3 regions of the Pseudarthrobacter sp. SL88 genome follow, and region 2 is predicted to be linked to each of the others. Evidence: predicted binding sites of a transcription regulator. Region 2 holds the regulator's gene; each other region holds the start of a gene.
The links. The regulator HrcA, encoded in region 2, represses chaperone genes, less so after heat shock. The targets are predictions, from matches to a motif close to TTNGCACTCGNNNNNNNCGAGTGCNAA.
Positions count from the first base shown of each region.

Region 1: a site for HrcA is predicted at 3,909-3,935, ahead of groL (chaperonin GroEL). Genes of this name have one in related genera too.
Region 3: a site for HrcA is predicted at 2,419-2,445, ahead of OVA06_RS03295 (Hsp20/alpha crystallin family protein). Genes of this name have one in related genera too.

Region 1 is NZ_JAPPRD010000001.1:3,121,375-3,131,037, forward strand. Features, by position in the region: gene OVA06_RS14100 (ribonuclease HI family protein) at 1-441, opposite strand, end outside; gene OVA06_RS14105 (ABC transporter substrate-binding protein) at 697-2,007, shown strand; gene groL (chaperonin GroEL) at 2,097-3,731, opposite strand; gene OVA06_RS14115 (ABC transporter substrate-binding protein) at 4,021-5,292, opposite strand; gene OVA06_RS14120 (cold-shock protein) at 5,292-5,498, opposite strand; gene OVA06_RS14125 (LytR C-terminal domain-containing protein) at 5,684-6,328, opposite strand; gene OVA06_RS14130 (DUF3263 domain-containing protein) at 6,373-6,726, opposite strand; gene OVA06_RS14135 (uracil-DNA glycosylase) at 6,858-7,628, shown strand; gene OVA06_RS14140 (siderophore-interacting protein) at 7,643-8,482, shown strand; gene OVA06_RS14145 (threonine/serine ThrE exporter family protein) at 8,566-9,663, opposite strand, start outside.
Region 2 is NZ_JAPPRD010000001.1:1,787,789-1,797,451, reverse strand. Features, by position in the region: gene OVA06_RS08270 (PhoH family protein) at 1-834, opposite strand, end outside; gene OVA06_RS08265 (GerMN domain-containing protein) at 1,211-2,164, shown strand; gene OVA06_RS08260 (16S rRNA (uracil(1498)-N(3))-methyltransferase) at 2,157-2,930, opposite strand; gene dnaJ (molecular chaperone DnaJ) at 2,933-4,060, opposite strand; gene hrcA (heat-inducible transcriptional repressor HrcA) at 4,142-5,155, opposite strand; gene OVA06_RS08245 (DUF3097 domain-containing protein) at 5,368-6,219, shown strand; gene OVA06_RS08240 (DUF4870 domain-containing protein) at 6,339-6,758, shown strand; gene hemW (radical SAM family heme chaperone HemW) at 6,834-8,063, opposite strand; gene lepA (translation elongation factor 4) at 8,089-9,663, opposite strand, start outside.
Region 3 is NZ_JAPPRD010000001.1:730,571-740,233, forward strand. Features, by position in the region: gene OVA06_RS03285 (S9 family peptidase) at 1-1,888, opposite strand, end outside; gene OVA06_RS03290 (hypothetical protein) at 2,115-2,312, shown strand; gene OVA06_RS03295 (Hsp20/alpha crystallin family protein) at 2,519-2,941, shown strand; gene OVA06_RS03300 (ADP-dependent NAD(P)H-hydrate dehydratase) at 3,170-4,123, opposite strand; gene OVA06_RS03305 (histidine phosphatase family protein) at 4,101-4,877, opposite strand; gene OVA06_RS03310 (alkaline phosphatase D family protein) at 5,021-6,718, opposite strand; gene OVA06_RS03315 (LCP family protein) at 6,802-7,941, opposite strand; gene OVA06_RS03320 (arsenate reductase/protein-tyrosine-phosphatase family protein) at 8,040-8,696, opposite strand; gene OVA06_RS03325 (DUF305 domain-containing protein) at 8,905-9,525, opposite strand; gene OVA06_RS03330 (heavy metal translocating P-type ATPase) at 9,583-9,663, opposite strand, start outside.

The sequences.
Region 1 (9,663 bases), 1.3 Mb from region 2:
GGCAGCAACCCCCTGCTGGTAAGCCGTGGCTGCCGCCCTGGCCCGTTCGTCGGCGGCCTCGTTGAGGTCATGGCCAGCATGGCCTTTCACCCACTCGAAGGTGTATTTGCGCCCGGCAAGCTCACGGTCGAGTTCCTTGAGGAGCTCAACATTAAGGACCGGCTTGCCGTCTGCCTTGCGCCAGCCCTTCCGCTTCCAGCCGGGCATCCACTTGGTGATCGAATTGATGACGTACTGGCTGTCGCACAGGATGTGGAGGTCCTCCTGCCGGACGTGCGCGGTTGCGCGCAGCAGGTCCAGCACTGCCATCAGCTCGCCCTGGTTGTTGGTTCCGTGGGGCCACCCGCCGGCACGCCAGCACTTGTCATTCACGTACCAGGCCCATCCGGCGGGGCCGGGGTTTCCCAAGGCCGAACCGTCAGCCGCTGCAGTAATCGTCACCGGTCCATCCTGCCAGACCGGCCCGACAATGCCTGAACGCTGCCGGGCGCAGCCGGGACCGCGCAGAAGCGGAAAGTCTTGCAGGATGAAAAAACCATTTCGGGAAAACGTTTACCCAAAAGTATTGACTGCCCCTGACCAACAAGGACACAATCACTGTATCGAATGAGAAAACGCTTTCTCACTGGGGCGAAACGGCACGGATGCCGGCGCAACGCCCGGGAAAGCGCCTAAAGATTTCAGGAAGGCAGATCGATGACGATTCCAACCGTAAGCCGCCGAAGGTTCCAGCTGGGAGCTGCAGCTTTGGCAATTACGCTGCTGGCAACAGGCTGCGGCGCCTCGGGCAGTTCGGGCAGCGGCGACCAGGTCACCCTGCGGTTTGCCTGGTGGGGCAACGAATACCTCAACGCCCAGACAGAGAAGGTCATTGACGCGTTCGAAGCCAGCCACCCCAACATCAAGATCGAGTCCGAGCCCGGCGAATGGGGCGGCTACTGGGACAAGCTGGCCACCAAGACCGCCGCCAACGATGCCCCGGACGTTATCCAGATGGACCAGAAGTACATCGCGGAGTACGGCGGGCGGGGCGCACTCCTTGACCTGTCGAAGCAGGAGGGAGTCGATACTTCAAAGCTGGACAAGGAGGCCCTCGCCTCCGGACAGTACGATGGCGCCCAGTACGGCCTGAGCACCGGGCAGAACGCCTACGTCATCATGGCGAACACCAAAGTCTTTGAAGCGGCCAACGTCCCGGTCCCGGACGATACGAAGTGGACCTGGGACGAGTTCCTGGACATTGCAGCCAAGATCAGCGCCTCCGGTGACGGGAAGACGTATGGCGCGGCCTATGGCAGCAATGAGGCGGACCTCATCATCTGGCTGCGGCAGCACGGCCAGGACCTGTACTCGCAGGACGGGCAGCTGGACTTCGACACCGCCACCGCAGCATCGTTCTGGGAGCGGCTGAAGGAGCAGCGGGATTCAAAGGCCAGCCCGCCGGCCACGGTAGCAACTGAAGACTCCGGCGCGGGCCTTGAAGAAAGCCTCTTCGGCACCAACCGCGTGGGCATGGCCTGGTGGTGGACCAACCAGCTCGGCTCCCTCGAGTCGACCACGGCCAGCCCCATCAAGATGCTGCGTGCGCCCAGCCAGGACGGCGCGTCAGCGAAGAACGGTATGTACTACAAGCCCACCATGTTCTGGTCCGCTTCGTCCCGCTCCAAGCACCCCAAGGAAGCGGCCGCCTTCATCGATTACCTCACCAACAGCCCCGAAGCGGGGGCCATCCTGATGACGGACCGCGGCGTGCCCACCAACGCTGCGATCGTGGACAGCATCACGCCCAGCCTGAAGCCGGCAGACACCACCGTGGTGTCCTTCCTCAAGGACATCGCTCCGGACATCAAGGACGCACCCCCTGTCCCGCCAGTGGGTGCCGGCAGCGTGCAGAACGTGATCAAGCGCTACACCGACGAAGTGCTGTATGACCGGCTGACTCCGCAGGCCGCCGCCGACGCCTTCAAGAAGGAAGTCGAAGGAATGCTCGCCAGCGCGAAGAAGTAGACCCGGCAGCACGGAAAACGAAGAATGCGGCCCCCTCCAAAGAGGGGGCCGCATTCTTGTATCAGCGGGACAGGTCCCGGACGGAAGGGCTAGAAGCCGCCCATTCCGCCCATGCCACCCATGTCGTCGCCGCCGGCAGGAGCAGCGTTCTTCTCGGGCTTGTCAGCAACAACTGCCTCGGTGGTGAGGAACAGGCCGGCAATGGAAGCCGCGTTCTGCAGGGCAGAGCGGGTCACCTTGACGGGGTCGTTGACGCCGGCTGCCAGCAGGTCGACGTACTCGCCGGTGGCTGCGTTGAGGCCGTGGCCGGCGGGCAGGCCGCGGACCTTGTCGACGACGACGCCGGGCTCGAGGCCGGCGTTGAACGCGATCTGCTTCAGCGGGGCGTCGATGGCAACGCGGACGATGTTCGCACCGGTTGCTTCGTCGCCGGACAGCTGCAGGTTGGCGAACGCCTTGGCGCCGGCCTGGATGAGGGCCACGCCGCCACCGGCTACGATGCCTTCCTCGACGGCAGCCTTGGCGTTGCGCACGGCGTCTTCGATGCGGTGCTTGCGCTCCTTGAGCTCAACCTCCGTGGCGGCACCGGCCTTGATGACTGCAACGCCGCCGGCCAGCTTGGCCAGGCGCTCCTGCAGCTTCTCGCGGTCGTAGTCGGAGTCGGAGTTCTCGATCTCGGCGCGGATCTGGGAAACCCGGCCGGCGATCTGGTCGGCGTCGCCTGCACCCTCGACGATGGTGGTCTCGTCCTTGGTCACAACAACCTTGCGTGCCTGGCCCAGGAGTTCGAGTCCAGCCGTTTCCAGCTTCAGGCCGACTTCTTCGGAGATGACCTGGCCGCCGGTGAGCACGGCAATGTCGGCGAGCTGTGCCTTGCGGCGGTCACCGAAGCCCGGAGCCTTGACGGCGACGGACTTGAAGGTGCCACGGATCTTGTTGACGATCAGGGTGGCCAGGGCCTCACCCTCGATGTCTTCGGCGATGATCAGCAGCGGCTTGTTGGACTGCATGACCTTTTCCAGGACAGCAACCAGTTCCTTGACGTTGGAGATCTTGGAGTTGACGATCAGGATGTACGGATCCTCAAGGACCGTTTCCTGGCGCTCAGCGTCGGTGACGAAGTAGGCGGAGATGTAACCCTTGTCGAAGCGCATGCCTTCGGTGAGTTCCAGTTCCAGGCCGAAGGTGTTGGACTCCTCGACCGTGATGACGCCTTCCTTGCCCACCTTGTCCAGGGCTTCGGCGATGAGGGCACCGATCTCGTCGTCACCGGCGGAGATGGAGGCGGTGGCCGCGATCTCTTCCTTGGTTTCGATTTCCTTGGCGGAGTTCAGCAGCTCGGCGGTGACGGCCTCAACGGCCTTTTCGATGCCGCGCTTGAGGGACAGCGGGTCGGCGCCGGCGGCAACGTTGCGCAGGCCTTCCTTGACCAGGGCCTGGGCCAGCACGGTAGCCGTGGTGGTGCCGTCGCCTGCGACGTCGTCAGTCTTCTTGGCAACTTCCTTGACCAGCTCGGCGCCGATCTTCTCGTAGGGATCGTCCAGCTCGATCTCCTTGGCGATGGAAACACCATCGTTGGTGATCGTGGGGGCGCCCCACTTCTTTTCGAGGACGACGTTGCGTCCACGCGGGCCGAGGGTGACCTTAACGGCGTCGGCGAGGATGTTCAGGCCCCGCTCAAGGCCGCGGCGTGCCTCTTCATCAAATGCAATGATCTTGGCCATAACGGCAATAGTCCTTTCGGGACAGTCGTTAAGAATGAACCTCAGCTGCAGTGCCCGCGACGGACGGTTCCTGAACGGCAGCCTCTGTATGCCTCCGCGTGGGAACCTCACTCCAGTAAGGTGTTTCTTCGCTCCTCGGCCGCTGCCGGGCGCCGCCGGCTTAACCGGGCGTTGCCTTTAGCAGTCGGTACGTCAGAGTGCTAACTCAATAATTAGCACTCCCCCGGTGAGAGTGCAAGCGAAAGTGACCACCGGGCCCGCGTTTATGGCCCGTATTCGCCGAGGGCGATCAGCTGCCGCCGCGGCCGGCGGTTTCGCGGCCGGTTGCCGTTGGGATGTTGTCGCTGCCATAGGTAAACACCGTGAAGGCAGCGGAGGTGATATCCCCGTTGGTGTCGAAGGCGATGGGACCTGATTCGCCGTCGTAATTGATGCCGGCCCCTGAGGCGAGGGCGGGCAGGCAGTCCTTGTAGGTGGTGCAGGGCGCCGCGGCAGTGGCTTGGGATTCGGCGGCGGTCCCACCGGAGACGGCCACGAGGTTGGCAGCAATGGAGGGGCCGGCGTCATCCTGCGCTCGCGCCGCCGCCAGGGCAGCGAGGGTTACCGCATCGAACGTTTCCGCAGCATACGAAACATCTTTCAGTCCCTCGTCCACGCCCAACAGGCGGGCCTGGAAGGCGGCGCTGGGAAGCTGACCGGACACTACGGCCCTGGCGCCGTCCAGCGCCTTGGTCCCGAGTTTCGATCCGTAGCGCGCGAACGCTCCATCGCTGAGCAGCAGGCTGGCCCCGGAGAGCCCCGCGTTGTTGAGTTCCGCCAGTGCCCCCTGCGACCCTTCGCGGGCAACCACGACGACGGCATCCGGCTTCGCGGCCCCGGCTTTCCGGGCGGCGTCCCCGGCCTCGCCGGCGGCAAACCCGGCGTTGTCCAGGACCTGCAGCCCGGCCCCTGCGGCGGCGTCGGCAACTGCGGCAGCAACTTCCTTGCCGTAGGTACCCTCCTGGTGGAGGATGGCGATGGTCTTGGCGCCCCCGTCCTTGGCGAGCTTGGCCAGGACGGGTCCCTGCGCAACGTCCGCGGCCGTGGTCCGGAAGTAGTAACCGCCCGATTCGGCGCTGCTGAGGCCTGCGGCGGTGTTGGCGGGCGATATCAGTGGGGTCCGCGCCCGGGACAGGACATCGATAGCCTCGGTGGCGTGGCTTGAATCGGTGGGACCGATCACCACGTCCGCCTTGTCGGAGACCAGCGCGTGGGCCTGCGCGGCGGTATCCCCGCCGGCCTGGACGGGAAGGAGTTCCACGGGCCTGCCCTTATGGCCGCCGGCGGCATTGATTTCGCGGACGGCAAGCTGGGCCGCGGCGAGCTGGGAGGTATTGAGGAAGCTGCTGTCCCCGGTGTTGTCCAGGATCAGCCCTACACGGAGGACTCCGTCGCCGGATGCTTCCACGGTGTCCACACGGGCATTGCCGGTAACTCCGGAGCAGGCACTGAGGGCCAGGACGGCAGCAAGGGATGCGGCAAACACCGGTCGACGGCGGTCCGCTGCGCGGGGAGGATGCATCACCCGGCGGGCCGGACGCTTTCGGCCTGCGGGCCTTTTTCGCCTTCCCCGACTTCAAGTTCCACCCGCTGGCCCTCATCGAGCGCCCGGTAGCCTTCACCCTGCATTGCCGACCAATGCACGAAGACATCCTCCCCGGAACCGTCCACGGTGATGAAACCGTAGCCCTTTTCGGCGTTGAACCATTTGACGGTTCCCAGTGCCATGATGACCCACTCTTTCCGTTGAGACCGGAGGACCCCTGCTGCGGTGCCGAGTCATTGACGTGCATTGCGGGGACCGGGCAGGCGCCTGGATTTCACTCTAGCCAAAGGCTGCCCCGTCCTGCAGGCGGCCGGCAGCGGGTGCGGTAAACGTTATTCAGGCGTGACCGCCGGAATTTTGTCCGGGGTTAGCGGTAGCCGGGCCCCAGGACGACCACCAGCGGCACCTGGAATTCGGTGCTCGCCACTACGGTGGGCACGCCCAGCAGGTTGGCCAGCTCGCGCGCATTGGCTGCTTGGTCCGCCCCGGCGTAGTACACCGTGGAGCCCTGCTGCGGGGCGCCGGCCCAGTTGCCCACCTGCCCCAGCGTCCAGCCTGCCGCCTTCACCGTTCCGCCCACCCGGCTGGCGAGTCCGGATGTTCCGGCAGCGTTGTAAACGGCCACCGGCTGGGTCTTGTCCAGTTCCGGCCCCACCGACGCCGTGGCGCTGGGCTCGGGTTCCGGCTCGGCGGTGCTTTCGGCACTGGGGTCCGTGGATGGCTCGGCCGAAGCCGACGGTTCGGATGCCTTGTCCGCAGCGGCGGAAGGCGTGGCGCCTGTGTCAGCCAGCGGCGCCTCGGACACGACCGCCGAGGCCTGGCTTTCGGTCCCGCCAAGGCCCAGCTTGGGCAGGATCAGGAAGGACACCAGGCCGATGGCCAGGGCCGCAATGCCAACGGCAAGGATGGGCCACAGCCGCACGCGGGACGGTGCGGTCGCCGTCCGGTGGACACCTTGTCGCGATGCTGTCTCCGGGACCTTGTCGAATTCATCGCGGGCGTATTTGGTCATGGTGGGATGGATCCTTGCTGGTGGCTGCTGAAAAGGCGGGCGTCCTAGGCGTCGGATCCCAGTCGCCGCGCAGTGCGTGCACGGTGGCGCGACGTACGTAGTCTACGCAATCGCTTAACCAGCATGGGATCGTGGGCCAGCGCATCTTCCCTGTCGATCAGGGCATTCAACACCTGGTAGTAGTGCGTTGCGGAGAGGTCGAAGAGTTCCCTGACGGCCTGCTCCTTGGCTCCGGCGTACTTCCACCACTGCCGCTCCAGGGCAAGGATCTGCTGCTCACGCTCGGTCAGCGGCGAATCCTTGAGGGTGAAGTCTGCCAACAGTGAGTTGGCCTCGCCGTCTCCCCCGCCGCCCTCCGGCAGGTAACCGGTCAGTTGTTCCCGGGCCGGTTCAGCCACGGCGCACTCCTTCACTGGTTACGGAAAATGTCTCACCCCCATGCTACGGACGAATAACAGCGTTGTCATTTGGCATCCCACTCCGCCCCTGGGCCCGTTCCGCACTTCCGGTGCCCTGCAAGAATGGGACGGTGGCTGAATCAGATGCGTTGTTCGAACTGGAACCGGAGCCCCTGCCCGGCGGTGGATTCGCTGAACTTGCCGGGCTGCCGCTGGAGAGGCTCGTTGCCCCCGACTGGGCAGCCGCCCTTTCCGGCGTGGAAGCCGAACTCCGGAAGGTGCTGGCCTTCCTGGCTGCGGAGGAGTCCGCCGGGCGCCATGTCCTCCCGGCGCCGTCGAACGTCCTGCGCGCCTTCGGCCAACCGCTGGCGGACGTCAAAGTACTGATCGTGGGACAGGACCCCTACCCCACGCCGGGACACGCCGTCGGCCTCTCCTTTGCCGTGGACGGGCAGGTGCGGCCCATCCCCCGCAGCCTTGCCAACATCTACCGGGAACTGGAATCCGACCTGGGCCTGCCGCCGCGGATCCATGGCGACCTCTCCGCCTGGGCCGGCCAGGGCGTGCTGCTCCTGAACCGGGTCATGAGTGTCCGCGCCGGGGCGGCCGGGTCGCACCGGGGCAAGGGATGGGAGAAGGTTACGACGGCGGCAGTCACCGCCCTCGCGGCCCGCACCTCTGCGGACGGGTCACCCCTGCCGCTGGTTGCGGTGCTGTGGGGCAAGGACGCCGAGTCGGTGCGCCCGTTGCTGGCCGGCCGGCCGGCCGTGTCCAGCGCCCACCCCAGCCCGCTGTCGGCATCGAGGGGCTTCTTCGGTTCCCGGCCCTTCAGCGGGGTGAACCGGCTGCTGCAGGAGCAGGGTGCCGAGGCCGTAACCTGGGAACTCCCGCCTTTGCCCTAGCTTAGGCTTGCCTTATGAGCACTGTTCCCGCCGCCGCCGGCGCCCCGAAAAAGAGCCGCCCCCAGGTCACCCTCACGGTACTGAGGAGGGAGTCGTTGTCCCCCCATATGGTGCGGATTGTGGCCGGTGGTGACGGCTTCGGGGATTTCGTGAACAACAGCTTCGCTGACCGGTACGTCAAGATCATCTTCCCGCAGCCCGGCGTGGAATACCCCGCTTCCTTTGACCTGGCCACCATCCGCGAAACCATGCCGCGGGAGCAGTGGCCCACCACCCGCACCTACACCATCCGTCGGGTCGATCCTGAGGCACGCGAGCTTGCCATCGACTTCGTGGTCCACGGGGACGAAGGGCTGGCCGGCCCGTGGGCGGCTGCTGCGGAACCTGGCGACACCCTGACGTTCACTGGCCCCGGGGGCGCGTACAACCCCAACCCCGACGCCGACTGGTACCTGTTCGCCGGTGACGAGGCCGCATTGCCGGCCATCGCAGCGAGCCTGGAGGCACTGCCTGCGGGGGCCACGGGGCTGGCGTTCCTTGAAGTGGATACCGAGGCCGACATCCAGCCCGTTTCTGCCCCGGCCGGAGTGCGGGTCCAGTGGCTGACCCGCAACGGGGAACCGGCCGGTGCCAGCCGCTTGCTCGTGGACGCCGTGGCCGGTGCGGAATGGCTTTCCGGGACGGTGGACGTCTTTGCCCATGGAGAGCGCAGCTACATGAAGGCGCTGCGGGATGTCTTCTTCGCCCAGCGGGGACTTGAGCGCAGCCAGGTATCGCTGTCCGGCTACTGGGCCCAGGGCCGGGTCGAGGATGTCTTCCAGGCGGAGAAGAAGCTCCCCGTCGGTAAAATCTAGCGGCACATCCCGGCGCGAACCGAGCAACAAAAGCGCGCCCCGGGCAGGAGCCCGGGGCGCGCTTTTGTTGGACCTTCCGGAGCCTAGCGGCGCCGGGCTCGCCGGCGTTCGTTGCTGGCCAGGCTGCGGGTGAACGGGCGGGCAAGGGTGTCGCCCAGAACGATGCCGCCCGCGGTGCCCAGGACGATGGCCCCGGCGCTGAGCATCCCGCCGGCACCGAGCAGGATTTCCGATTCCTCGATGGTGAGCACGTACATGGACCGGAAGATCGTCAGGCCCGGCAACAGGATCAGTGCTGCGGGGACTGCCACCACCAGCTGCGGGGCTCCCATGCGCAGTGCCAGCACCCGGGCCAGCAGGCCGATCACCACGGCCGCCAGTGCAGGCGCGAACCGGTCGCCGATGCCCAGCAGTCCGCCGCCCAGCAGCACCAGGTAGCCGATGACTCCCACAGCTGCGGTGGGCAGCAGCAGCTGCCAGCTGGTCTGCTCGGTGATGCCAATGGCCATCACGGCCACCGCCACGAAGATGATGAGGACCCACAGGTCGTAGGCGGGCGGGAACGTTTCGGTGACGTCGATCCGCTGCGCACCGGTCAGCTCGCCCACTACGAAGGCGACGGCGATGCCTGCCACGATGGCGCCGAACGTCAGGAGCGTTGAGAGGAACCGTCCGGCGGCCGTGACGGGGAAGCCGTTGATGGCATCCTGCACCGAGGAGACCAGGCGGCCGGTGGGCAGCAGCAGGAGGATGCCGCCCACCACCACGATGGCCGGCGAGGTGGTAAGGCCGAACTGCCAGAGCAGCAGGGCCAGCTGGGTGACCACGAAGGAACAGCTCGCCGTGATGAAGAAGTCAGGGACGCGCCAGCGTCCCAGCTGGCGGGCCAGGAGGCTGATGCCGATGTTGGCTGCGAAGGCGATGGCGGAGGATACCGGCCCGCCGCCGAGCACGCCCACGAACACAGCGGCGAAGACACCGAAGGCCGAGGTAACCATCCAGCGCGGGAAGGGCTTGGGGCTGGTGATGATTTCGTTGAGGCGCCTGATGGCCTCGTCGCGGCCCACTCCCCCGGCCACGATGTCGGTGACCAGCTGGTGCACCCTGGCCAGGCCGGCGTAGTTGTTGGTCCAGGACCGCACCACGCGCAGCAGTGCGATGGGCGGCTGGTCCTTGGGGGC
Region 2 (9,663 bases):
GCCCAGCCGGGTGAGGAACATCTTCATCTGTTCCGGGGTGGTGTTCTGGGCCTCATCCAGGATGATGAATGCGTCATTGAGCGTCCTGCCGCGCATGTAGGCCAGCGGAGCCACCTCAATGGTTCCGGCTGCCATGAGCCGCGGAATGGATTCGGGGTCCATCATGTCGTGGAGCGCATCGTAGAGCGGCCTCAAGTAGGGGTCGATCTTGTCGCTCAGGGTTCCGGGCAGGAATCCGAGGCGTTCGCCTGCTTCGACGGCCGGGCGGGTAAGGATAATGCGGCTGACTTCCTTCTGCTGAAGGGCCTGGACAGCCTTGGCCATGGCCAGGTACGTCTTGCCGGTTCCGGCGGGGCCGATGCCGAAAATGACGGTGTTGTCATCGATGGCGTCGACGTAGTTCTTCTGGTTCAGCGTCTTGGGCCGGATGGTCCTGCCCCGGCTGGAGAGGATGTCGTGCGTCAGCACATCCACGGGGTTCTGGAGCGACTGGCTCCGGAGCAGTGCCACCAGCTGCTGCAGGACCGCGGGGGTGATGACAGTGCCGCGTGCCACCAGCCCGCGGACTTCCTGGAGGAGCCGCATGATCCGGGGAACGTCGCCGGCCGGGCCGCTGAGGGAAAGTTCGTTGCCGCGGACGTGGAAGTTGACGTCCGGGAACTGCTCCTCGATGTACCGCAGCGCCTCATCGTGGCTGCCGAGTGACTGGACCATCTGATCGGAATTGTCGAAAAGGACTACCTCGGTCCGGACGCCGGGAAGGGTGTGGGGAAATTCCCCGGCAGTGCCCTCTCCCGTGTTGAGCCGGCGCTTTCCGTTGGCTGATTCAGTCATGGTGCTGGCCCGCAGGCCTGTGGTCCCCTCGAGGTAGTTTCTACTGTCGTCCCGGTCCGGGAAACCAGTGCCAGGTTTCTGCGCTCCGTGATCCTTTTATCTTACGCCAGCGCACCCTGCCCTTCGGCAAAGCGGAACAGAGGGAGACCGTAGGCGGCCACACGCACGAGGGGACAGGGAGCAGCTGCGCCCACGCAGTATCGGTCATTAGGTATCAACTTCATATCGTCCTCATATCGTTCCCGTTGCAGTTGTGCCCCATGGCCGGAACCGGGCAAATCGCTTCGCCGGGCTGTGCAATGCTGGAAATCCAGCCACGGCTGTGACATTGGGCCGACCGGGGAACGGCCCTCACGACAGGAAAGGAAAGGCACAAGTGCCGGATACCGTTGCGCCCCGCCGGGCAGGTCGACACGTGGGCCGCGCCCGCGCGTTCGTGCTGGCAGGTGTCCTGACGGCCGTGCCGATCCTTGCCGGTTGCGTAGCAGAACCTGGCCCCTCCCCCACGGGCACCCTCATGACCGGGCCTGCGACCACGGGAAGCCCGGAGCCGCCTTCCACCAGCGCCCCGCTGGAAACCACGCAGTCGTCCAACAAGGCGCCCGTTTACTGGATAGGCCGCAGCAGCAGCAACGTCTTCCTGTACAGGGAGTTCCGGGACGTGCCTGAACAGGAGAACCCGGTGACGCGCGCACTGCGTGCCATGATGTCCGATAAGCCCCTTGACCCTGACTTCTTCACCCCGTGGCAGAACCCCGGCAAGCTGGCCACCTCGATTTCCGGCAAGGACGTCATCACCGTCGATGTCTCCGAGGACGCCTTCAACAGCAACCTGGATGCGGACATGGCCGCCCGGGCAGTCCAGCAGCTCGTCTACACGGCCACTGCTGCCGCAGCCAGTTCCGGGTTGATCGACTCCGGCCAGCAGATCCGGGTACGGATCCTTGTGGACGGCCACACCGACTACATGGCTTTCGGGCAGGTTCAGCTGGGCGCCCTGATGACCAGGACGGCGGGCCTGGTGGCTCCTGTCTGGATCATCGATCCCCAGGAAAGCTCCGAAGTGGCGGACGGCAGTGTCAAAATCACCGGACGCAGCACATCGGCGGGCGGCAAGCTTCGCTGGCAGATCCTGCGGACCGGGGACAACGGCGCCAAGGCGCCCTTCCTCACCGGCGAAACCACGGCGTCGTCGGAACAGGGGCAGGCAGGAGTGTTCACGCTGGCCCTGACCCTCCCCGCCGGGGACTACGAACTGAGGGTCGCCCAGGCCGGGTCCGACGGCGGGCCGGACCAGTTCGAGGACAACCGGTCCTTCAAGGTCAGGTAGCGTCCCAGCGCCCCAGGATGTCGCTGGAGAGCACGACGGCGGCAGGACCGGCCGTGGATGAGCGCAGCACGTGGTGGCCCAGAAGGCCCGTGACGGCTCCGCGGTCGCAGAGGCGCGTCACCTCCCGTGGGCTGATTCCACCCTCCGGGCCCACGATGAGGAGCACTTCACGGGTTCCGGTGCCGCTGGCACCGTCCCAGCCTTCCAGCACAGAACGGAGGGGCCGCACTGCGTCTTCGTGCAGGATGACTGCCAGGTCCGCGGCTTCCACGGCGGCAGCAAGTGCAGCGGTGTCGACGGCGGGACGCACCTCAGGGATCCATGCCCGCCGCGCCTGCTTGGCGGCAGCGCCCACCACGGACTGCCATTTGGCGTGCGCCTTGGCGGCCCGGTCACCTTTCCATCGCACGATGGAACGTTCGGACTGCCAGGGAATGACGGCGTCGATGCCCAGTTCAGTGGCGGTCTCGATGGCGAGCTCATCGCGGTCGCCCTTGGCGAGGGCCTGCACCAGCACCAGTCGGACACTGGGGCGGGCCTCCTCCACCAGGGCACCGCACCGCACCGTGAGGCGGGTGCCTGCGGCCTCGGCCACCGTCCCGCTCATGCGGGTACCCGCGCCGTCGACGATGTCCACGGCTTCGCCCGCCGCGAGGCGCTTTACGGCAACAGCGTGGCGTGCCTCCGGCCCCTCCAGGACAAACTCCATGCCCTCCTCCAGCCCGTCAAGGGATCCGGCGGAGGCAAAAAAGACGGGGTTGCTCACCGCTACAGGTTACCCAGCCGGTCCCGCAGCTTCGCGAACATCCCGCCGCTGGCAGCGAGCTTGCCTTCGGTGATCTGTTCTCCGCGGAGCTTGGCAAGCTGCCGGAGGAGCTCCTCCTGCGCTGCGTCGAGCTTGGCCGGCGTTTCCACCTGCAGGTGCACCTTCAGGTCGCCGCGGCCGTATCCGCGCAGGTGGGTGACGCCAAGGCCGCGGAGGGTGATGATTTCACCGGACTGGGTGCCTGGCTTCACGTCGATGTCCTGGGTTCCGTCGAAGGTCTCCAGGCTGACGTCGGTGCCCAGCGCCGCCGCCGTCATGGGAATGTTCAGGGTTGCGTGCAGGTCGTCGCCGTCCCGCACATAGGTGGCGTCGTTGTTGACGCGGACCTCTACGTAGAGGTCGCCGGAGGGGCCGCCCGCGGGGCCGGCCTCGCCCTGTCCGGTCAGCTGGATGCGTGTTCCGGTTGCGACGCCGGCGGGAACCTTGATGGTCAGGGAGCGGCGGCTCCGGATGCGGCCCTGGCCGCTGCATTCATTGCAGGGGTCCTTGATGACCGTGCCGAAACCCTCGCAGGTACCGCACGGTGCAGCGGTCATGACCTGGCCGAGGATCGAACGGACAGCGCGCTGGACCTGGCCACTGCCCCCGCAGATGTCGCAGCGTTCGGGGTGCGTCCCCGGACGGCAGCATGACCCCTCACAGGTGGGGCAGGTGACTGCAGTGTCCACCTCAAGTTTTTTGTTGACGCCGAAGACAGCGTCCCGCAGTTCGATACGGACGCTGATGAGTGCATCCTGGCCGCGGCGGACCCGTGAGGCGGGTCCGGAGGATCCCCCGGCGCCGAAGAACGTGTCGAAGATGTCCTGGAAGGCAAAGCCCTGGCCGGCGTAGCTTCCGCCACCAAATCCGTTGTCGGTGCCGTTCTCGTTGCCGGTGGTGTCGTAAACCCGGCGTTTCTGCGGATCGGAGAGGACTTCGTAGGCGTGCGTCACCGCCTTGAAGCGGTCCGCCGCATCTTCGCCCGGGTTGACGTCAGGGTGGAGTGTCCGGGCCAGCTTGCGGTAGGCCTTCTTGATTTCTTCTCCGGTGGCTTCCGGTGAAACTCCAAGGACGTCATAGTGGCTGCTCAAAGTTCGTATCTCTTCCTTGTTGTACTGCCTGCGGTGGGGCTGCCGTGCGGGCCCGGCGGCTGTGGTGCCGGGCCGGGCCGGTCAGGGACCCAGGATGCGGGAAAGGTAACGGGCAACTGCCCTGACGGCCGCCATGGTGTTGGGATAGTCCATCCGGGTGGGACCCAGGATGCCGATCTTGGCCACGCTGTCCGGACCGTAGCCGGTGGCCACGACCGACGCTTCGGCCAGGCCGTCGTAAGGGTTTTCGCGGCCGATGCTGACGGCCACGCCACGGTGGTCCTGCGCCATGTCGCTCAGCAGCCGCAGCATCACCACCTGTTCTTCCAAAGCTTCCAGCACGGGGCCGATGCTCAGCGGAAAGTCGACATTGGACCGGGCCAGGTTGGCCGTGCCGGCCATGACCATCCGGTCCTCGCGACTGCTGTGCGCGAGTATTTCCAGGGCGTGGGCCAGCGACTGCGCCGCCTGCCGCTCCCCCGGACTGACAGAGGAGACGACGGCGGGAAGGGCCTGCGCCAGCCGGGCCAGCGGTGTTCCGGCCAGGGTTCCCAGGAAACGGCTACGCAGCGCGGACAGCGCTTCGTCCGCGAGGTCCTGCCCGGCGTCGATGACGCGCTGCTCCACGTTGCCGCTGTTCGCGATCAGGACCACCAGGACCTTGCGCGGCGCCAGCAGGACGAACTCGATGTGCCGGATCAGCGCCCGGCTGAGGTGGGGGTACTGGACCACTGCCACCTGGTTGGTCAGCTGGGACAACAGCCGCACGGTGCGGTCGAGGACGTCGTCAAGGTCGTCGGATCCCTCCAGGAGGGACTGGATGGCGCGCCGTTCGGCTTGCGAGAGCGGCTTCACGGCCGAAATTTGGTCCACGAACAATCGGTAACCCTTGTCCGTGGGAATCCGGCCGGCGCTGGTGTGCGGCGCCGTGATGAGGCCCTCGTCCTCAAGCGCCGCCATATCGTTCCGGATGGTGGCACTGGAAACGCCCAGGTGATGCCTTTCCACCAGGGCCTTGGAACCTACCGGCTCGCGGGAGTGGACGTAGTCCTCCACGATGGCCCGCAGTACTTCAAGCTTGCGCGGCTCACTCACACTCCACCTCCATCCAGTCGGGGTGGATCAGCCACCCGTTCCTTCCTGCCAGTCTGCACGCACTCGAACATGCACTCGAACTGTTAGCGCTCGAATTGTTAGCACTCGACATGCCTAAGTGCTAACAGTCTATTATGCCTTGGCCCGTTGTTAGCATTGGTACCGCTCCGGGCGAAATTCCGGGACAAGACCTACGGCGAGGCGGAGTGACCATGGATTACCAGAATTGGGGCCCGAGGGACATGTCGGCTCCCGCCCGTACACAACTGCCGGAAGTGCCTGTGGAACGGGGCATGGTGCTCGAAGACGTACAGTCCGGATGGGTAGGGGCCGTCACCCGGGTGGAAAAGTCCGGCGGCATGCACGTGGTGGCCCTCGAAGACCGGCGCGGAAAGTCGCGGACCTTCCGGCTGGGATTTGGGTTCCTCCTCGAGGGCCGTGCCATCAGGCTGATGCCACCGGCACCCCGGCCCGCAGCGGGCGGCCCGTCAGCCGGGCGCACCGCCTCAGGTTCCGTACGTGTCGCAGGCCAGCGCGCGCAGGTGGCCAAGGCGAGCCGCATCTGGGTGGAAGGCAAGCACGACGCCGAACTCGTCGAGAAGGTATGGGGAGACGACCTCCGGGTGGAGGGCATCGTCGTCGAACCCCTGCATGGCATCGACGACCTCGCCGGGGCGGTAAAGGAATTCAGGCCCGGCCCGGGCCGTCGGCTGGGCGTGCTGGTGGACCATCTGGTCCCTGACTCCAAGGAATCCCGCATTGCTGACGCTGTCATGGCCGGCCCTGGCGCTGCTGGCAACGTCCTGATTGTCGGCCACCCCTATGTGGATGTGTGGCAGGCCATCCGGCCTTCCGTGCTGGGCATTCCGCAGTGGCCGTCCGTACCGCGGGGCCAGGACTGGAAAACCGGGATCCTCAAGGCGTTCGGCTGGCCGCACTCCACGAAGGAGGACGTCGGGCTGGGATGGCAGAAACTGCTCGGCGCCGTCCATACCTACGCGGACCTGGAGGCTTCACTGCTGGGCCGGGTCGAGGAAGTCATCGACTTCCTCACAGCACCCTGACGGACGCCGGACCGGCAAACACCAGTATTCTTGATACTGCGGTGCCCCGCGATCCGCAGGGGCGCCGAAGCACCAACTGCATCCCCAGCATCAATTTGCACTTTTCGAAGGAACAGACTGTGGCAGAAAACGCACGCGAGCACAGGGACGGCCAAAGCAGCACCGGCCGTTCCGAATACCACGGCGTCCCCGCGAATGCGCTGCCGCTCACGGCCAGCGAAGACCGGCAATGGGCCACCCTGGCACACTTCGGCGGGATCCTGGGCTGCGTCCCCGCCCTGCTGATCTTCCTCATCTTCCGCGACCGGGGGCCCTTCACGGCCCAGGAGTCGAAGGAGGCCCTGAACTTCAGCTTGCCGCCCACCATCGCAGCGGTAGTGGCGAACATCCTGGTGTTCATTCCCGTGGTCGGAAACATCTTTGCCGTGATCGCCACGTTGATCTGGATTGCCCTGACGTGCTTTTCGGTGGCGGCCGGCATCCACGTCAACCGCGGCCAACCGCACCGGTACCAGTTCAACCTGCGCTGGATCAAGTAGTCCCGCCGGCTCCCTGCCCCCGCAAGCCGGTCCGGGGACCTCTTCGGCCCTGGGCCCACCCGCAGCATCCCAGCCCTAGTCGGGCAGGATCCGGCGTACCACCGCGTCGGCCAGGAGCCGGCCCTTCAGCGTCAGGACCAGCGTCCCCCGGAATGCTGCGCCCGGATCCACCAGCCCCTCAGCAATGAGCCCGGCGATCTGGTGCCGCCCCACTGTATCCAGGCTTGCCACTTCCAGCCCGGACTGGAGGCGGGCCTCAAGCATGACCCGCTCCACGTTCCGGGTCTCTGCGTCCAGGGTTTCGCGTCCGGCGGCCGGAGAGTTCCCCTGCACCAGCCGGCCGGCATACGCGGCAGGATGCTTCACGTTCCACCAGCGCACGCCGCCCACATGCGAGTGCGCGCCCGGCCCGATTCCCCACCAGTCGTCGCCGCGCCAGTAAGCGAGGTTGTGCCGGCAGGCCTGTTCCGGCGTGCGTGCCCAGTTGCTGACCTCGTACCACTCCAGGCCTGCAGAGGTGATCAGGCGGTCAGCGAGCTCGTACTTGTCTGCGTGATCGTCGTCGTCGATGCCCGGGACCTCGCCGCGCCGGATCTGCGCCGCCAACTTGGTGCCGTCCTCAACGATCAGCGCATAGGCGCTGATGTGATCCGGTCGATAGGACAACGCAGTTTCAAGGGAGAACTGCCAATCGGCCAACGACTCCCCCGGCGTCCCATAGATCAGGTCGAGGCTCACTGCCAGGCCGGCGTCCCGTGCCCACTGCACCACCAGGGGAACCCTGCTCGGTGTGTGGGTGCGGTCCAAAACCTTCAGGACGTGCGGAACGGCGGACTGCATCCCGAATGAGACCCGTGTAAAGCCGGCATCCCTGAGCACAGCCAGGGACTCCGGGGTCACCGAATCGGGATTCGCCTCAGTGGTGACCTCGGCGCCTTCCTCGATCCCCCATTGGTCGATAGCCGTCCGAAGAATCGAAGCCAGGTCTTCGGCGGGCAACAGCGTGGGTGTGCCGCCGCCGAAAAAGACGGTGCTGAGCTTGCGGTCCGGTACACCGGATGCCTTGAGCACCGTAGCCGCAAACGCCACCTCGGACGCTGCCGTACCGGCATAGGCATCCTGCGAGGCACCGCCGCCGAGTTCGGTGGCTGTGTAGGTGTTGAAGTCGCAGTAACCGCAGCGCACGGCGCAGAAGGGGATGTGGACATACAGCCCGAACGCGCGCTCTCCCGCGCCGACGGCCGCCTGCGGAGGCAGGATGCCGTCCGACGGCGCCGGGTCACCAAGGGGAAGTACGCTGGGCATCAGCGGGTACCCCGCTGCGCGGTGGTCACTTCTTTTTGGCCTTGTCCTTCGATTCGTCGGTGGTGAGGGCGGCGATGAACGCTTCCTGCGGCACCTCCACGGTGCCCACCATCTTCATGCGCTTCTTGCCTTCTTTTTGCTTCTCCAGCAGCTTGCGCTTACGCGAGATGTCACCGCCGTAGCACTTCGCCAGGACGTCCTTGCGGATGGCCCGGATGCTTTCGCGCGCGATGATCCTGGAACCGATGGCCGCCTGGATGGGAACCTCAAATTGCTGCCGCGGGATCAGTTCGCGGAGCTTTCCGGTCATCATCACGCCGTAGGCGTACGCCTTCTCCCTGTGCGTGATGGCACTGAAGGCATCCACCTGTTCGCCCTGGAGCATGATGTCCACCTTCACCAGGTCGGCCACCTGCTCGCCGTCGGCTTTCCAGTCCAGTGAGCCGTAGCCACGGGTCTTGGACTTGAGGATGTCGAAGAAATCGAACACGATTTCCGCCAGCGGAAGGCGGTAGCGGATTTCCACCCGGTCCTCGGAAAGGTAGTCCATGCCGCCCATGACGCCGCGGCGTGACTGGCACAGTTCCATGATGGCACCGACGAACTCGTTGGGGGCCAGGATGGTGGCGGAGACCATGGGTTCGCGGACCTCGGCAATCTTACCGGTGGGATACTCGCTGGGGTTGGTCACGCGGACCACCTTCTTGTCCTCCAGGGTCACCTCGTACTCCACGTTCGGAGCGGTGGAAATGAGGTCGAGGTTGTATTCGCGCTCCAGTCGTTCGCGCGTGATCTCGAGGTGGAGGAGGCCCAGGAAGCCCACGCGGAAGCCGAAGCCCAGCGCTGCAGAGGTTTCGGGTTCATACACCAGCGCAGCGTCATTGAGCATGAGCTTCTCAAGGGCGTCGCGCAGTACCGGGTAGTCGGCACCGTCCAGCGGGTAGAGGCCGGAGAACACCATGGGCTTCGCATCGGCGTAGCCAGGGAGCGACTGGGCGGCCGGCTTGGCCAGGTTGGTGACGGTGTCGCCCACCTTGGACTGGCGGACGTCCTTCACGCCGGTAATCAGGTAGCCCACTTCGCCGACGCCCAGGCCCTTGGAGGGTGTGGGTTCCGGGGAACTGACGCCGATTTCCAGGAGCTCGTGGGAGGCCCTGGTGGACATCATCTGGATGCGTTCACGCGGGTGGAGCATGCCGTCCACCACGCGCACATACGTCACCACGCCGCGGTAGGTGTCGTAGACCGAGTCGAAGATCATGGCACGGGCAGGGGCGTCGGGGTTGCCCTCGGGGGCCGGCAGGTCGCGGACAATCTTGTCCAGGAGCGCCTCCACGCCAACGCCCGTCTTGCCGGACACGCGCAGCACGTCCTCGGGATCGCCGCCAATGAGGCTGGCAAGCTCCGCTGCGTACTTTTCCGGCTGCGCTGCCGGAAGATCGATCTTGTTCAGCACCGGGATGATGGCGAGGTTGTTTTCCATCGCCAGGTACAGGTTGGCGAGGGTCTGGGCCTCGATACCCTGGGCCGCGTCCACCAGCAGGATTGCGCCCTCGCAGGCGGCGAGGGACCGTGACACCTCATAGGTGAAGTCCACGTG
Region 3 (9,663 bases), 1.1 Mb from region 2:
CGGAGAGGGGCAGGTCCGGGTCCAGGATGCTGGTGAGCGGGTCCACGAACGGCACCTGGGCCACGACGGCCGCGTACTTCTCCGGCGCCATGTTGGCGATGGCGCCCATCAGCAGGCCGCCCGCCGAGCCGCCCAGCGCCGCGATCCGCGCAGGGTCCACCCACCCCGAATTGGCCAGCCAGTCTGTGGCGTCCACGAAATCCGTGAACGTGTTCTTCTTGGTGAGCTTCTTGCCGTCCTCGTACCAGTGCCGGCCCAGTTCACCGCCGCCGCGGATATGGGCGATCACGAACACCACACCGCGGTCCAGCAGCGAGAGCCGCGCGATTCCGAACCCGGGGTCCATGCTCAGCTCATAGGAGCCGTATCCGTACACCAGGCCGGCCGCCGTCGAATCCTGCTTGACGCCCTTGTGCCGCAGGACGGACAGCGGGATGCGCGTGCCGTCCGCCGCCGTCGCCCATTCGCGGGTGGCCACGTAGTCGCTGCCGTCATAGCCGCCCAGGACGGGGCTTTCCTTGCGCAGCAGCAGCTCGCCGGCGGGCTGTTCCGCGGTGGGCAGGACAAAGTCGTAAATGCGCGACGGCGTGAAGTAGGACGTGTAGCCCAGCCGGATGACGGGTGCCTCGTAGTCCGAGCCGCCCACCCCGGCGGTGTACAGCTCCTCGTCAAACGCCGGTTCCACCGGGGCCTGCTGCGCCGGCGTGCCCAGCCCGGCCAGCCCCATCAACTGGACGCGCTCGATGGTGTCCTTGCGGATGGAGGCGATGAGGTGCGTGGACGTGACGCTGGCACCGTTGACGCGGACGTCGTCGGAATGCTCGACGACGGTCTGCCAGGCCTGCTCCGCCAGCGGCTTTGCCAGCTCGGCGGGGTCCGCCAGGCAGATCATGGAGTTGATGGCTCCGCGGTTGTGGGTGAGCAGGATCTTCTCTGCCTTGACGCCGTCCGGGCCTTCGAGCAGGAACGGCTCCGCCTCATACAGGACGCGCTCGTCCCGCGAAATAACAGTGGTGACCTCCTGCGCGGGGTCGTCGAAGCGGAGCAGCCGGGTTTCGCTGTACTCGGAGCAGCCGATGCCCAGGACCAGGTAACGCCGGTCCGAGGAGAGCTCGAAACCGAGCCACATGGCGGTGTCGTCCTCCTGGTAGATCACCGTGTCCTCGCTGACCGGGGTGCCCAGGACGTGCGCCTTCACCTGGTACGGGCGCCAGGAGTCATCCACCACGGTGTAGAAGAGCCGGGTGCCATCAGGGGAGAAGGACACTCCGTAGAAGATGTTTTCAATGACGTCCGGCAGCAGTTCGCCGGTGCGGAGGTCCTTGATCCGGAGGGTGAAGCGTTCGTCGCCGGAGTTGTCCACGGCGTAGGCGTAGAGGGTGCCGTCCACTGTCACGGCGGTGCCGCCCACGGAGAAGAACGGCTTGCCCTCGGCCTCGATGTTGCCGTCCAGCAGGACTTCTTCGCCGGGGATTTCGACTCCGGGTTCCACGGCCGGCGGGGTCCAGTCGGCGATCCTGTCATGGGTGTCGCTGGCGCGGACGCGGCACTGGATGCCGTACTCCTTGCCCTCCACCGAGCGGCTGAAGTACCACCAGCCGTCCTTGCGGTGGGGGACGGAGAGGTCGGTTTCCTGGGTGCGTCCCTTGATCTCCTGGAAGATGGCTTCGCGCAGCGGCTCCTGGTGGGCAGTGACCGCTTCCTGGTAGGCGTTCTCGGCCTTCAGGTGCTCCACCACCTCGGCGGACTCCTTGTCCCGCAGCCACTCATAGTTGTCCACGTAGGTGTCCCCATGGTGCGTCCTTTCGGTGGGCACCTTCTTGGCCACGGGCGGGGTGGCGGCGGACGCTGGCGTGCTGGCGGAGTTCTGCAGCGGAGTGGAGGTCATGGACTCAATATATAGACCGGGCACTTCACCGGGGCCGGCGTTCGCTACCGGGGAAGAAACCCCTGATTCCTTCCGCCACCGGCAGCGGGGAATTCTGGCTGACGCGGATTTCCCGCAGAGGGGGAGTGGGCGCGCGTTGCGGGGAGTAAGGCCTGTCCGGCCGGGGGCGGCAGGCGTATCGTGTTCAGTTCAAGGCACCTACGCCCAGCGTGAGAGGGGAAGATCCATGACCATCCCGCCAGTGCACGAACCGTCGCCGTTCCCGCCGGAGCCCGGTCCGGATCCAACATCGCCCGATCCCACGCAGCCCGGCCACCCCGGCCCGCCGGCGCCCAGCCCGTTCCCCACCCCCGAGCCGCCCGGTCCGTTGCCCGTCCCCGACCCGGGGCCGGCACCCCTCCGCCCTGATCCCACGCGGGACTAGGCGCCAGAACGAACCTGTCGAAGGGGCCCTCTGCAGATGTGCGGAGGGCCCCTTTGGCTTGTCCCGGAGCGTGTACTGAACCGCCGGAAAATTTTCGCCGGACGGGCTTGCATACCTCTGCTGCCGGTGCTAAAAAATCTATATCAGCCACCATAGATCGGCTGAAAACTTACACAGTGTTGGACCACCCTAATGAGGAGGAAGCCATGTTGATGCGAACCGATCCGTTCCGCGAGCTGGACAGGCTGGCCCAGCAGGTCCTCGGGACGGCAGCCCGTCCGGCAGCCATGCCGATGGACGCCTGGCGGGAGGACCATGACTTTGTGGTCGCCTTCGACCTGCCCGGAGTTTCGCCCGAGTCCGTGGACCTGGATGTGGAACGCAACGTGCTGACCGTCCGCGCCGAACGCCCGGATCCCGCCGCCAACAACACCGAACTGATCGCCTCCGAGCGGCCGCGCGGTGTCTTCAGCCGCCAGTTGATCCTCGGCGACACCCTGGACACGGAAAACGTGAAGGCCAGCTACGACGCCGGTGTCCTGACGTTGCGGATCCCGGTTGCCGAGAAGGCCAAGCCGCGCAAGATCGAAATCGAGATGAAGGGAGCCAAGCAGGAAATCGCAGCTTAGGTTCTGCGCCGTCCAAGTTACCGGCGGGGATGCCTTGTGATGGGCGTCCCCGCGGTGTAGAACGGGGGATACCGGGAGGATCCGAACGCGTTGTATCTGCCAGTTTCGGGCGATTGCCACTATGGAACGCCACAGCGCCGGTAGCGCATCGGCAGTTGCGAGTGATCCCCTCCGAGACGGTGGCCCTCCGCGTTGATGCAGGGGGGCCATCCGCTTGCCGGGGCATCGTCAGGTGCCGAGCTCCAGCATCAGCGCCGGCAGTTCGTCGGCGAGTTCGCGGGCCAGGAATCCGAGCGGCCCCATCCTGCTGGCCAGCCGGTCGGCCGCTGCCGCGTGCAGGTGCGTGCCCCAGCAGGCGGCCTGCGCGCCGGTGGTTCCGCGGGCGCGCACACCGGCGATCGCCCCGGCCAGGACATCCCCGCTGCCCGAGGTTCCCAGCCCGCCGTGTCCCGTGGAGATCTTCCACAGCTCGGATTCCTCCGGGCCAACGCCCGGCGGCCGCGCGATCAGCCCCTGGCAGCTCACCACCGCACCGAACCTGCGGGCGATTTCGGCCACGTCCGTTTCCAGATCCTTAGTGTCCCGGCCCAGCAGGATGCCGGACTCGGTGGGGTTCGGAGTCAGGATCAGCCGGCCCCGCCACGGCCCCACCCGGTCCTCCAGCTCCGCGAGCGCGGCCAGCGCGAACGCGTCCAGGACGACGGCGGGGCCTCCTTCGCTGCCGGCCGCGCCGGAGCCGGTACCGCCGTCGTTGTCACGCGCTGCCTCCTCCCGCGCCAGGAGGGCCTCAAGAAGCTCCCGTGCCAGGTCAGGGTCGTCGAGCCCGGGCCCCACCAGGATGGCATCGGCGGAGTCGAGGGAGGAGCCGATCCTGTCCACGCCCTCCGAGGTAACCGATCCGCCGGCGGTCTCCGGCAGTCCGATGGCACCGCACTCCGGCAGGGCGACACCCATCTGGACCGCCACGGATCCGGCCACGGCGAGCGTCAGCTTCCCGGCACCGGCACGCAGAGCGGCGGTGCCGGCCAGCAGCGCAGCACCTGGGGTGGCGCGTGCACCACCCACCACCAGTACCGAGCCACGCGAATACTTGTCCTCGCCCGGGGATGGCAGCCGCCAGTCCCGCAGCAGCGAGGGCGTCACCAGCTCGGGGCCGGAGTCACCGCGGGCGGACACTGGCATCTCCGGCATGTTCGGTGACTTCGACGCCCTGCTCGGCCAGGTGGTCAGCGACGTTGAAGCTCTCCAGCGTCCACGGCCCCGCACCGGACGGCCGCACATACCGGGTCATCGATGCGTTCAGCACCGAGGTACTGGCCGCGAGGTCCAGCAGCTCCTGCTCCGTCATGCCCTCCAGCAGGTAGCGGAAGAGCAGGATCACGGCGTCGTGGCAGACCAGCATCACCCGGTGACCGGTGCCGAGGTTGTTCAGCTCGGCCAGCACGGAGCGGAGCCGGAGCGCCACATCAGCCCAGGACTCCCCGCCCGGCGGACGGTAGTACAGCTTCCCCTGCCAGGACCGCCGTTCGGCTTCCTCCGGGTAGCGCGTCTCAACGCCCACCCGGGTCAGCCGGTCCAGGATGCCCAGCTCACGGTCACGCAGCCGCTCGTCCACCTGCACCTTCACGGACCAGCCGGCAGCCCCCACGGCGATTTCCGCCGTCTGGTGTGCCCGGGCATAGGGGGAGGACACCACAGCGTCCGGCCGGTAGTCCTCGGCGATCCGGGCCAAAGCCGTCCCCAGCGCCGCAGCCTGGTCCTGGCCCACGTCAGAGAGGTTCACGTCGGCATCGCGTGCCGGGACCTCGATAATCTCCGCACCCGCCAGGTGGGCCTCGGTGGCGGCCACGTTGCCTTCGCTCTCGCCGTGCCGGATCAGCAGCAGTTCCACCGCGCCGGCTTCCTGCACCGCTTCCGTCAGTCCGTCGTCGTTCATGAAAATCACTCCCCGTCCGCGTCCGTGCCGAATCCGGAACACTACCAGCGGCCGTACCCACAGGGCCGGAAAGATAAACGGGCGGACGGCGGCGGGGGCGCCCGGTGGCGGAGTCCAGGGTGCCCCGGCCGGCGTCGTGCGTCCTACCGCTCCGGGGTCAGCACCTTGGAGAACACCGTGGCGCCGTTGGCGTTCCGGAGGCTGGCGGTGAAACTGTTGTCCTCGCCCAGCTGGACGTGCCCGAAGAACTGGTTTTCGCCGTCGCGCGGTGATTCGCCCGGGAAGCGGCCTGCTTTGGCGAACACCACCTCGGGACCGAAGGTGCCGTCCATGGAGTTGGGTCCGAACGAGCCCGCGGCGATGGGGCCGGCCACGAATTCCCAGAACGGGTCGAAATCGGTGAAGGCTGCGCGCTCGGGGGAGTAGTGGTGGGCCGCGCAGTAATGCACGTCGGCGGTCAGCCACACCACGTTCTTCACCCGGTTCTTCTTGAAGGCGCTCAGCACCCCGGCGATCTCTAGCTCGCGGCCCAGGGGAGCGCCGTCGTCGCGGTTGGCCAGGCTCTCCTGGTTCACGGCGCCGTCCGGGACGATGATGCCCAACGGCAGGTCGGCGGCAATGACCTTCCACGTGGCCTTGGACTTCGAGACCTCCCGGATCAGCCAGTCCACCTGCTCCTGGCCCAGGATGTTGGTGGTGTACGCCTCCTTGCCGTCCGTGTTGGGGGATTTGAAGGTGCGCATGTCCAGGCAGAAGATGTCCAGCTGCGGGCCGCGGGAGATCTTCCGGTAGATGCGGGCCGGCTGGTACTGGCCGCCGTCGTCGAACGTGCCCGGGCGCCACAACGCGCTGCTGTCCGCGATGGGCATGTTTTCCTGCCAGGCCTGCCGGCCGCGGGCGGCGAGGGTGTTGACGTCCTGGACCGTGTAGCGGGGATCGTCCAGGACCTCGCCGGGGTACCAGTTGTTGGTGGTTTCGTGATCGTCCCAGTTGGCGATCACCGGGACGTCCGCGAACATGGCCCGCATGTTGGCGTCCATCATGTTGTAGCGGTGCCGGCCGCGGTATTCGGTGAGCGTCTCGGCCACCTTGGACACCTCCTCGGTGACCAGGTTCCGCCACACCTGCCCGTCCTTTTCCACCACGGTTTCGGTGAGCGGGCCGTCCGCGTACACGGTGTCGCCGGAGTGGATGAAGAAGTCCGGCCGGGTCTGGTGCATGGCCCGGTAGCCGAACATGCCGCCCACCTCCTCGTTGATGCCCCAGCCCTGGCCTGCGGTGTCGCCGGTCCAGACGAAGCTTTGCGCGTACGACGCCGGGACGTCGCCGCCGTTGCCCGTCCCGCCGGTGCGTCCCTTGCCGTTGACCGCGCCCCTGTCCGGTGCCGTGCGGAAGGTGCCGCGGGCGGACTCGCCGGTGGCGCCGCCGTCGTCCTCGAAACTGATCTCCAGGGCGAAGCGGGTGTTGGACGGGAGGTTGCCTGCATGGATCTTCGCGGTGAAGTCGGACGCCTGGGTGGCCCGGGGCCCGCGGATGACCCGCTCGAAGGCGCCCCGACCGCGCAGGACCGCGCCGCCGTCGTCCACTGCCCGCAGCACCGCCGTCATGCGGCCAGCTTCCGAGGACCGGGACCACAGGACGGCCGAATCCGAGGTGACGTCCCCGGTGGCGATGCCGCTGGGGAGCGTGAGCCGGTTGCGGACCAGGGCCACGCCGGCCGGTGACCGGGTGGGTGCGGCGGGCGTGGCTGTGTTGGCGGCGTTCGCTGCGGCCGGGGCGGAGGCAAGTGCGGCGGCGAGCACGGAGCCCTTGACTATGGTGCGGCGCGAGATGTCAGTCATGCCCTCCACCCTTCAGGCGCCGTGCACACAGGTCTTTTCGGCAGGGTGAACTGCGGGTAAGCCCGGGTTGAACAGCGCCCTGACTACTGCGTCGCGAGCTCGCCGATCCGGCCCTCCCGCAGGGCTGCACCCACCGCCGCGATGCCGCCGTAATCCGGGAACAGCACCGACTGCCCGGCAATGAACCCGGACCCCGCCGTCGGAAGCGTCATGCTGCGGATTGCGTTGGCATCCAGGTTCCGCAGGCTGTAGGCCAGGATGGCGGCCTGGATTGGGTCGAAGCCCTTGTCCACGGTGAGGCAGCAGGAGGCGAACTCCACGAGGGACCGCACGGCCGTGACGTCGTTCAGCGCCCCGCCGGCGGTGAGGCGGGCCAGGATGGCGCGGAGCATGATCTGCTGGTCGCGGACCCGCTGGAAGTCGCCGTCGGAGAAGGCGTACCGCTCCCGGGAGAACTCCAGCGCCGCCTGGCCGTCCAGGTGGTTCATGCCGGCGGGGAACACATGCTGGGTCTCGATGGTGGACTGGAACGCGATGGGCACGTTGACGTCGATGCCGCCCAGGCCGTCCACCAGGAGCTTGAACCCGCCGAAGTCCAGCATCAGGGTGTGGTTGATGGTGATTCCCAGCAGCTCCTGGACGGCGGCGGTCTGCATGTCGATGCCGCCGTATTCCAACCCGGCGTTGATCTTCGCGCCACCGTAACCGGGGATGTTCACCCACGTGTCGCGGTTGATCGAGATGAGGTAGAGCGTGCTGCGGTCAGCGGGGACGTGCACCACCATCAGGGTGTCCGCCCGGTGGTCCTGCGCTTCGCCGGTGGCTGCCGTGTGCGCGGCGGCATCTTTTGCTGGTGTGCCGCCGCGGATGTCGCTGCCGATCACCAGGACGTTCATGGCCCCGGGAGGCAGTTCCGCGATGGGCGGGGGCGGCGGAGGAGCCGCCGGCGCCGGTGGCGGGGGCGTTTCGGACGGGGTCTCCGACGGCGTGGGGGTGGTGGTTTCGCTTTGGGTCGCCGTGCCCTGGGCGGCCGGCGGCGTGACGGTGCCGGCGCGGTTGAGGCTGACGACGGCCACGACGGCGGCAGCCACCAGGACCAGGGCCAGCAGCGCCGCGATCCAGCGGCGGCGGCCGTGCGCCACCAGCCAGCGCCCGTGCGGGTGGGCGCCCGGGGAAGCGGGTCCCGCAGGACCGGATGGGTCCGAACCGCCTGGTGTGCTCATAGTGGCCCCTCACCTCACCGTGACTGTGGTGGGATCAGTGTCCGCCCGCCGGTGCCCGGTTGGCTACAGCCGTGGCCAAACTGTCACCTGCACGGTGGTCACGGGCCGGACACCGCCGGGTGCCGCCGTCGTGATGGCACCGAGTTGAGTCGGGCATGCCGCAGGATGGACACGATGGCGGGGGCCAGCTCGTCCTCCATCTGCCGGTACACCTCGGGGGAGCGCCGGTAGGGGTCAATGATGTCGTTCTCCGCGGAATCCGCCGGCAGGGCCAGGTGCCGGACGCCTGCGGCACGGGCCGGGAGGCTCCGCCAGTACGCGGTGTTCGCGGCCAGCGGGTCGGCGTCACCGGGATCCTCGGCGGGGGCGTCCGTGGCACGGCCGTCCAGCACGTCGAGCATCCGGGCGAACTCGCGGATGGTGAACGTCCGTTTCAGCATGGACGCGTCCTGCTGCAGCACCTCGCCGCGGTGGCCGGAAGTCATGGTGAGCACCAGGTCCACCCCGCGAAGGATCTTGGAGTTGAGCTGCCGGGCCTCGAAGCCGTCCGGGTCCCCGCCGTAGGTCCGCACGATGTCCGCCGAAATCGGCTGCATGGGATCGCCCACCATGGCCCTGGTTCCGGCGCTGGCCACCTCGAACCCGCCGGGCACCACCTGGTTGAGTCCTGTCTGCAGCAGCCTCTCGGCCACGGGCGAGCGGCAGATGTTGCCGGTGCAGACGGTCAGGATTCTTACTGGTGCGGGGATATCCAAGGGAAGTTACTCTTTCCAGCCGGTGCCGGGACCGTACAGTCCGTGCCTCTCAACTTAACACGCACACGCCCGACGGCGGCCGCCCCACCCCGCACGCGAGCTCACCTTTGGTTGCTTGGGAGCTGACGCGCTCACCTCGCGCTGGAATGGTGGGCGCGCGTTTCGGTGAGAGCCGCCGGGAGTGAGCGGGCGTTTCGGTGGTGGGGGGTCAGAGGCCGGCCAGGAGCCCCTTCATCTCCGCGATCTCGGCTTCCTGGGCTTTGATGATGTCGCGGGCCAGCTGGACGGTCTGCGGGTACTTGCCGGAGCTGATCTCCTGCCGGGCCATGTCGATGGCGCCCTCGTGGTGCCCGGTCATCTGCTGGAGGAAGAGCCTGGCGGCTTCGGTGCCCTGCGCGGCCTTGAGTTTGGCGATGCCGTCCCCGTCCACCATGCCGCCCATCCCGTGGCCGGACTGGTCGCTCATCATGGTTGGCACGTTCCAGCCCTCCAGCCAGCCGGTCATGAGTTTGATTTCCGGCGTCTGCGCGTCCCTGATCCGGGTGGCGAGCGAGGCCACCGGGGCGGGCGTATCCTGCTTGGCCAGCATGATGCCGCTCATCTCCACGGCCTGCTGGTGGTGCGGAATCATCATCTGGGAAAACATGATGTCGGCCTGGTTATGGTCGGAGTTTGCGTCCGGCATCATGCTGGACATCGGTGCGGAGCTGCCGTGGTTCATGGGCATGGTGTTTCCACCGGAGCTTCCCGAACCGGCGGCGCAGCCTGCCAGGCCAAGGGAGGCTGTGAGGGCAACGGCGAGCATCAGGGTTTTGGTCTTGGTGGTCATGGTTGAACGTCCTTCAGGAAAGTAGCTGGCAATGGAGTGTTTGTGGATGTGGCGGTGTCAGCGCACATCGGCGGGGTTGAGTTTGAGCCGCCGCAGCAGCTGGGCGTTCAGCGCCACCACGATGGTGGAGGCGCTCAT